DNA from 2 places in the Sphingomonas sp. CL5.1 genome. Region 2 is predicted to be linked to the other one. Evidence: riboswitches for the same ligand, from Rfam matches in the RefSeq annotation. Region 2 holds a riboswitch; the other holds the start of a gene.
The links. A riboswitch is a leader RNA that binds a small molecule or an ion and turns the genes downstream of it on or off. The one in region 2 is predicted to bind glycine.
Positions count from the first base shown of each region.

Region 1: another riboswitch for glycine. It lies ahead of gcvT (glycine cleavage system aminomethyltransferase GcvT); the one in region 2 lies ahead of F9288_RS01430 (D-amino acid dehydrogenase).

Region 1 covers NZ_CP050137.1:4,280,036-4,284,538, forward strand. Annotated here, with positions in the region: gene F9288_RS20460 (class I SAM-dependent methyltransferase) at 1-715, opposite strand, end outside; gene gcvH (glycine cleavage system protein GcvH) at 723-1,094, opposite strand; gene gcvT (glycine cleavage system aminomethyltransferase GcvT) at 1,096-2,238, opposite strand; glycine riboswitch at 2,403-2,513, opposite strand; gene F9288_RS20475 (PQQ-dependent sugar dehydrogenase) at 2,595-3,830, opposite strand; gene rimP (ribosome maturation protein RimP) at 4,004-4,503, shown strand, end outside.
Region 2 covers NZ_CP050137.1:302,887-307,389, forward strand. Annotated here, with positions in the region: gene pcaH (protocatechuate 3,4-dioxygenase subunit beta) at 1-27, opposite strand, end outside; gene F9288_RS01420 (3-oxoacid CoA-transferase subunit B) at 24-683, opposite strand; gene F9288_RS01425 (CoA transferase subunit A) at 683-1,393, opposite strand; glycine riboswitch at 1,548-1,632, shown strand; gene F9288_RS01430 (D-amino acid dehydrogenase) at 1,740-2,972, shown strand; gene F9288_RS01435 (heme-binding protein) at 3,009-3,434, shown strand; gene F9288_RS01440 (TonB-dependent receptor) at 3,592-4,503, shown strand, end outside.

The sequences.
Region 1 (4,503 bases), 460 kb from region 2:
CGCCGTCCGGCCCGCGTAGCCGGTCGGCGAGCCGCGCCTCGATCGCCTCCGCGATCGCGGGCAGGTCGGCGGGGTCGATCCCGGCGGCGTCGAACGCGCCGGTCATGAAGGTGGCGATCCAGCCCGTCACGCCGCCGGGCAGCGGCGTCGGGCGCGGGATCAGCGTGGCAGCGATGTCGGTGAAGCCGGCATCGGCATAGACGCGGGTGAACTCCTCGACGGAGGGATACCAGTGCCGCGCGCTGTCCGGGATCGCATGGCCGCGCGCGGCAAGCTCCGCGTCGATGCCCTCCCACAACGCGGCGCAATTTCCCCCGCCGCCCATCTCGCCGACGAAACGCGCGCCGGGCTTCAGCGCGCGCATCACGCCGCGCGCCACCGCGCCGGCATCGCGCATCCAGTGCAGCGCGGCATTGGAGAAAGCGGCGTCGAACCCGGCAGAAAAGTCCAGCGCCTCGCCGCTCATCACCCGCGCGTCGAGACCGCGCTCGCGCGCCGCGGCGGTCATCGCGGGCGAGGCATCGACCCCGACCACTTCCGCGCCGGTCGCGGCGATGGCCGCCGTCAGCACGCCATCACCACAGCCGACGTCGAGAATCCGCTCCCCCGCGCGCGACGCGAGCAGCGCGACCACCGGCTGCCCCAGCGCCGGCACGAACGCGGCGTTGGCGGCATAGGCCGCGGGGCTCCAGTCGGAGGTGGGGGAAAGGGTCATCGCCGGATCACAGCTTGGCGACGAACGCCTCATAGGCGCTTTCGTCCATCAGCCCGTCCAGCTCGGACGGGTCGGACAAGGTGATCTTGAAGAACCAGCCCTCGCCTTCCGGGTCGGTGTTGACCAGGCCCGGCTCGTCGGCCAGCGCCGGATTGCCCTCGATCACCGTGCCGGAGACGGGCGCATAGACGTCGCTCGCCGCCTTCACGCTCTCGACGACCGCCGCGTCGTCGTTCTTCGACAGCGCCTTGCCTTCCTCCGGCACCTCGACGAACACGATATCGCCGAGCTGGCCTTGCGCATAGTCGGTGATGCCGACGGTGCCGACCTCGCCGTCGACGTCGATCCACTCATGGTCTTCGCTGAAATAACGGCTCATCTCACTTCACTCCTCGGAAGTAACGGTGGGGAACGAAAGGCATCGGCATCACGGTCGCATTGTGGACCTTGCCGCGCTGGGTGAGCTGGATATGCGTGCCGGGCGCGGCGAGCGCGGGCGGCACATAGGCCATCGCGATCGGCGCGCCGACCGTGGGCGCGAAGCCCCCGGACGTGACCTTGCCCACGTCGCTGCCGTCGGCATCGAGCACCGACGCGCCCTCGCGCACCGGCTGGCGCCCCTCGACCAGCAGGCCGACGCGCTTCGCCGCCGGGCCGTTCTCGCGCTCCAGCAGGATGCGCTCGGCGCCGGGGAAGTCGCCCGCCTCGCGGCGGCGCTTGAACAGGGCGAAGCCGAGATCGGCCATCACCGGCGTCGTCTCGGGCGACAGGTCGTGGCCGTAGAGCGGCAGCCCCGCCTCCAGCCGCAGTGAATCGCGCGCGCCCAAACCGATCGGCCTGACCTCCGGCTGCGCCACCAGCGCATCGGCCAGCGCCTCGGCGGCGTCGGCCGGCACCGAAATCTCGAACCCGTCCTCGCCGGTATAGCCGGAGCGGCTGATCCACAGGCCATGCCCCTGCCATTCGAACGGCGCGGCCTGCATGAACACCAGGGCATCGACGCCGGGAACGATGCGCGCCAGCGCATCGACCGCCTTCGGCCCCTGCACCGCCAGCAGCGCGTGATCGTCCATCAGGTTGAGCGTCACCTCGTCGGGCAGATGCTCGATGATATGGCCGATGTCGTCATATTTGGTCGCGCCGTTGACGACCATGTAGATGCGGTCGTCCGCCTGCCGCGTCAGCATCAGGTCGTCGAGGATGCCGCCCGCCGCGTCGAGCAGCAGCGAATAGCGCGCTCGATTGAAGGCGAGGCCGGCGATATCGGCCGGCATCAGCGCCTCCAGCGCCGCGACCACGCCTTCGCCGGTGAAGGTGAGCTGGCCCATGTGGCTCACGTCGAACAGGCCGGCGGATTCGCGCGTCCACAGATGCTCGGCCATGATGCCTTCATACTGGACGGGCATGTGATAGCCGGCGAACTCGACCATGCGGCCGCCCTTCGCGCGATGCCATGCATCGAGCGGCAGCGTCTGGATCGGCGGTTCCTCGAAATCGTCGTCGCGGCGGGTGGTGTCGTTCACGGGGCTTCTTCCGGCAGAAAGGGCGATGAACGCGGGAACGCTCCCCGCGGTCGATCCGTTCACCCCCTCTGTCACGGAACCTGAGAGCTTCACGCCGCGCGCCGCGCGGGGCTTACCCCTTCGGTGAGGCGGGCTGAAAGCGCGCCTGCTTTCCAGAGTATCGTTTGGCCCGCGCGGTCCTTCTGCCTGAGAGATTCCGGGGCGGTTGCTCCTTCGGCGGCCTCTTGCCCGATCCTCGAAGGAAGGGTTCGGAGGCTCTCTCCCGCGCGTGCCTTGCCGGTTGCCCGGGTCACGATGCGCGCAAGGCTGTGACCGCGCGGACGCGGAGAGTCAATCGCGTTTCGGCGACCGCCCGCTCATTTCCGCGAAAGGCGGAACAGCCGTCCCTCGGCACCGCGTCCGCCATCCTCCACCAGCCAGATCGCGCCGTCCGCCGCCTGCGCCAGCCCGCGCACGCGGAAACCCATGTTCCACTGGTTGGCGGGCGTCGCTTTCGCCCCGTTCAGCGTAACCCGCACCAGCGTCTTGCCGGACATGCCCGCGATCATCAGCGAGCCTTTATATTGCGGGAACATCGCGCCGGAATAGACGATCAGCCCGCCAGGCGAGATCGTCGGCGACCACCACAATTCCGGCGCGGCGAATTCCGGCTTCGAGGGATGATCGGGGATCGGCGCGCCGGAATAATTGTCGCCGTTCGACACGATCGGCCAGCCGTAGTTGCGGCCGGGCCGGAGCAGGTTCAGCTCGTCGCCGCCCTTCGGCCCCATCTCCACTTCCCACAAGCGTCCGTCCGGCGTGAAGGCGAGACCGTAGGGATTGCGGTGCCCGAGCGTCCAGGTCTGCGCGCGGACGCCGCCGGCCTTATATTGCGGGTTACCCGGCCACGCCGCCCCGTCGAGCGTCAGGCGCAGGATCTTGCCGAGCGCCTGTTCCGGGTCCTGCGCCGGCATGAAGCGCTGACGCTCGCCGGAGGAGAGGAACAGCGACTTGCCGTCCGGCGCGAAGGCGATCGCCCCGCCGAACTGCCCGCCGGGACCGTCCGATCCGGCGCGCCAGATGACGCGCTGGCCGGTGAGCGCCGCGCCGTCGAACACCGCTTTCATCAGCGCGAGGCTCGCGCCGCCATTGGGGCGCGGCTCGGAATAGCTGAGGTAGATCGCGTGGCTTGTCGCATAGTCCGGCGCGAGCACGACGCCGAGCAAGCCGCCCTGGCTGCTGAGTTGCACCGCCGGCACGCCCGTCACATTGGTGACCTTCCCGTCCGCCGCGCGCAGCTTGAGGTGCCCCGGCTTCTCGGTGACGAGCGCGGCCCCGCCGGGCAGCATCGCGAGCGCCACTGGCTGATCGAACCGGCCGATCTCGGTGACGGTGAAGGGTGGCGGCGTGAGCGCGAGATTCGCGTGGCCGGTGGTCGCGGGGACGTTCCTGATCGACGGCTCGGCGGGCGAATCCTTCGGCACCGGATTGTTCGCGCCGGCCGGCTGCGGCCCCTGCGGCCCCTGCTCCGCCGCCGACGGATTGGCGGGCTGCTGCGCCGAGCAGGCCGTGCCGACCAGCAGGGCCAGGGCGAGGGAATGGCGGCGAATCATGGAGCTCTCCCGTCGATCATCGTCACGTCGCTTAACACAATAACGCCCGCGCGGTTGCCAGCTTGCGCCGCGTGCGCGTTCGTCATATATCGCCCTCGCTTTCTCTACATCGCGAGATGAAGAGGCTGCGGGGTTCGCCCTCGCGGCGGCAACAACGCATATCTGGAGCATCCATGGCGGATATCGCCGCACTGACCCGATTGATCGAGCCCGAGGCGACCGCGCTGGGCTTCGAGCTCGTGCGCGTGCGGCTGTTTGGCAAGGGCGACGAGCGCACGTTGCAGGTGATGGCCGAGCGCCCCGACACGCGCCAGCTCACCATCGAAGATTGCGCCGAGCTGTCGCGCCGCCTGTCCGACATGCTCGACGAGACCGATCCGATCGAGGACGCCTATCGGCTGGAAGTCTCCTCCCCCGGCATCGACCGGCCGCTGACCCGGCTCAGGGATTTCGCCGACTGGGCGGGGCATGAGGCGCGGATCGTGCTCGATGCGCCGATCGACGGTCAGAAGCAGTTCAAGGGCGAGCTTTCCGGCGTGGAAGGCGAGACGATCGTCATCGTCCAGCAGAAAAGCGGCACGGTCGCCCGCGTCCCGTTCAGCGGCGTGGTGGACGCGAAGCTGGTGCTGACCGACAAGCTCATCAAGGCAACCGTCCCGCTCTCCGCCGAGGG
Region 2 (4,503 bases):
AGGCGCATATGCGATGTCCGTTGTCACAGGCAATTCTCCCGGAGCTTGCCCAGAAAGAGAGGGGCATTCGTCTTGGAAGCGATTTCCTCGACGCAGACGGATGGTGCCATGTCGAGCAGCGCAAGCACTCCGGCTTGCGGGTCTAACTCCATCACCCCGAGGTCCGTAATGATCAGATCAACCACCGACCTGCCGGTCAGGGGCAGAGTACATTTCTGGACGATCTTGGGCGCGCCATCCTTGGACGTATGATCCATGACGACCACCACCCGCTTGACGCCTGCAACCAGATCCATCGCTCCTCCGATCCCCTTCACCATCTTGCCCGGAATGGTCCAGTTGGCGAGGTCGCCATTCGACGCGACTTGCATGCCTCCCAGGATGGCCATGTCGATGTGCCCGCCCCTGATCATGGCGAAGCTGTCGGCAGACGAGAAAAAACTCGAAGTCGGCAGCGTGGTGACTGTCTCCTTGCCGGCATTGATCAAGTCTGCATCAGCTTCATCAGCGAACGGGTAAGGGCCCACTCCGAGCATGCCATTTTCGCTTTGCAGCGTGACGGTCACGTTTTCGGGGACATGGTTGGCAACCAGCGTAGGGATGCCGATTCCGAGATTTACGTAAAATCCGTCCTTGAGTTCTCGAGCAGCGCGCGCTGCCATCTGATCGCGCGACCAAGCCATCATGCAGGCTCCCGAGCGCGAATCGTCAGCTTTTCGATCTTCTTCTCGAGGCCCGTCGCTCGAACAATCCGATCGACGTAAATGCCGGGCGTATGCACTTCATCCGGGTCGATGGCGCCAGCTGGCACGATCTCCTCGACCTCGGCGACCGTCACCCGTCCGGCTGTCGCCATGATCGGGTTGAAATTCCGCGCTGTCTTTCGAAAAACCAGATTGCCTTCGGGATCAGACCGCCAAGCCTTGACTATCGAAAGATCAGCTTTCAGCCAGCGCTCTCGAATATATTCATCGCCGTCGAAAGTTTCGACAGGCTTGTCTTGCGCGACGACGGTTCCTACCCCGGTCCGGGTATAGAATGCCGCAATGCCGGCGCCGCCGGCGCGAATGCGCTCGGCTAACGTACCTTGCGGATTCAGCTCAAGTTCGATGTCACCATCCAGGAACTGCCGCTCAAAAAGACGATTGTCGCCAATATACGATGCGATCATGCGACTGATCTGCCTGCTTTGCAGCAGCTGCCACAGACCAAAGCCTTCTGCGCCCGCGTTGTTCGAAATCACTGTAAGCCCTCGGGTACCGCTTCGATAAAGCTCCGCGATAAGGTTCTCCGGGTTTCCGCAAAGGCCAAAGCCACCCGACATGATCGACATTCCGTCGAACAGCAAACCCTCAAGCGCTTCGGACGCGCTGCCTCGAATTTTTGAAAGCATTATAAGCCTCGGAACTGTTCGGAATTTTCCTTCGAACCTTATCCTTCGCATCGGCATGGAGCTGCTGCTTTTGACGATATGTGAAGGACGTTTGCGGTTTCGTCATTCTCGGTCGTCCGAATTGACTTGAGCGCACATTTCCAGGCAGGCCAGACTTGCCATTGCGGGAGAGACCGTTCGCCGGCGCCGAAGGAGCAACCGCCCCGGAAACTCTCAGGCAAAAGGACCGCAGGGCATCAAGATATCTGGAGAGTGGCGCCCGCCTGGGTGCCCGCCGACGGGATAGCGATCTCAGGCACAGCGGACAGATGGGGCGCATCCACCACCTTTTGGGGAGCGGCTCCCAGTGGCACGTATTAGCATCATCGGCGCCGGCATTACCGGCGTAACAACCGCCTACAGCTTGGCTGTCCGCGGTCATGAAGTCACCGTCTACGATCGTCGCCGCTATCCGGCGATGGTCACCTCATTTGCCAACGGTGGCCAGCTCTCCGCAAGCAATGCCGAAGTCTGGAACAGCTGGGCCACCATCGCAAAGGGTATGAGATGGCTCTTGAAAAATGACGCGCCGTTGTTGCTGAACCTCAAGCCCGGCCTTCACAAATACGGGTGGCTCGCCGAGTTTTGCGGCAATATCTTTCGGCACGAAAGAAACACGATCGCGACCGTTCGTCTCGCACTCGACGCGCGAAGGCATATGTTCACCATTGCGGAAGCAGAGGGCATCGATTTCGATCTGAAGCGATGCGGAATCCTTCATCTCTACCACAATGAACAGGAGTTTCGTGCTGCCGAAGTGGGCAACGCCCTCCTCCTCAAGGGCGGGCTCGAAAGGCACGCAGTGTCAGCTGGAGAAATGCGCGCGATCGAGCCGAGCCTGCAAGGCGCTCTTCACGCCGGATTCTTCACCCCGGGGGACGCCACGGGCGACATCCACAAGTTCACACGCGGGCTCGCAGATGCGTGTGCACGCCGAGGCGTGATTTTCAAGTTTGGAGCTGCTGTCCGGCGAGTGGAGATACAGAACCGGATTTGTACCATCAGCTTGACCGATGACGAGAGTGGTCGGCCGATCGCCTCTCAGACAGCTGATGCCATCGTTGTCTGCGCAGGGGTTGAAAGCCGAGAAATCGCCAGAAAGCTCGGCGAGAAAGTAAACATTTATCCGGTGAAGGGCTATTCCATCACTGTAAACTTGAGAGACGAGCAGAGCCGAACAGCTGCACCGAGTGTCAGCCTGCTCGACGACGCTGCGAAGATCGTCACAAGCCGCCTCGGTCCAGATCGATTCCGGGTGGCCGGCACCGCAGAGTTCAATGGGTTCAACCTAGATATTCGCGCTGACCGGATCCGCCCGTTGCTGCGCTGGTCGGAACGCCTGTTCCCCAAAATGGATACTGACAGCGTCACCCCATGGGCAGGCCTGCGCCCCATGACGCCCGATATGCTGCCTGTTGTCAGGCCGGGGAGAGTGCGTGGCGTCTACTACAACACCGGCCACGGCCATCTTGGCTGGACGCTTTCCGCTGCAACTGCCGAGATGATCGCCATGCGCCTGGACAGCGACTTCGCCGCGTAGCTTCGATCCACATTATTCATCAGAAGGATTTCGAGAATGATCCTAAGCTTGAAGCAAGCCCAGAATATTGCACTTCGCACTCTCAAGGCCGGTGCCGAAAAAGGACTGAAGCCGCTATGCGTAGCCGTGCTCGATCCGGGAGGTCATACAATAGTCCTGCACCGAGCGGACGGCGCGTCGCATCTTCGACCAGCAATTGCTATCGCGAAGGCGGCCGGCGCCTTGAATCTCGGCGTCTCTTCCCGCTCGATCGCGGCGATCGCGGCCGAACGACCGACATTTTTCAACTCGCTCGTAGGCATAGCGCCTCTCGGTATGGTGCCGGCCGCCGGAGGAGTGATCGTGGTTGACAGCGACGGCCAGACACTGGGTGCCGTCGGCGTTACCGGCGACACCTCGGACAATGACGAAGCTTGTGCACTTGCGGGCATCGAAGAGGCAAATCTGTTCGCGAAGGACTGATCATTGCCCGCGCAACGCGGCAAAGGTATTTCACATAAGTGCAATGATTGAAGAGAGATTGGCAAAAGCAGCGAGGAGGACGTTCGCCTTATGAAGTTGGACAGGCAGCTGGCGCGGCATGCGTACGGCTCCTTCCAGCAAATAATAAGGGGGGTTTATGTCTCGGTCGAATAGAACGAACGGGTCGGTAGCGGCCCTGCTTGCCGCTACTGTTCTGGCCGGATCGGCGACGCCAGCCTTCGGGCAGGCGACACCCGAGGCGCCTCAAGATTCTTCCGCGTCCTCATCGGGCGGATCGCTCGACATTGTCGTTACCGCCCGCAAGCGCGAAGAACGCCTCCAGGATATCCCGGTGGCGGTCTCGGCGATCGGCGGAGCTGCCCTCGAACAGAAGGGCATCGACAATGTGACAAACCTGATCGGGACGGTTCCGAGCCTCTTCACCAGCCAGAACCAGGCGTTCGGGCCGCTTCCCAACCAGACCTATCTCGTACTTCGCGGCGTCGGAGCGGCGGCATCCAACGATCCCGCTGTCGGAACCTTCGTCGATGGCGTCTATCAACCGAGCCTGGCATTCGACACTGGCTTCCTCGACTTGGAGCGCATCGAGGTTTTGCGTGGGCCGCAAGGTACCCTTTTTGGCAGAAACACCGAAGGCGGTGCACTGAACATTGTGACCGCGAAGCCCGACGGCACCTTTCGTGGGAAGCTGCGCGCAGAATATGCGGACTTCAATAGCGTTCGCCTCGGCGCGAGTTTCAGCGGCCCATTGGTGGAGGACAAGCTCTTCGCTAGCCTTTCTGGTCAATATTACAGCACCGATGGCTACATCCACAACCTGACCATCGACAAGGATCAGGATACGCTTCGCAGCCTGGCCGGGCGCTTCGTGCTTCGCGCATTGCCCACCGAAGACTTCGAGATCATTCTCCGACTGGATGGTTCTCGCAACAGAAACGGTTATCTCGGTTACGGCGTCGTGGACGACGGCGCGAAGCGTTATGCCACACTCGATGATCGCAAGGTTGTCTCGCCCGACACGAGCTTTGGCGGCTCTCTAACCATGTCG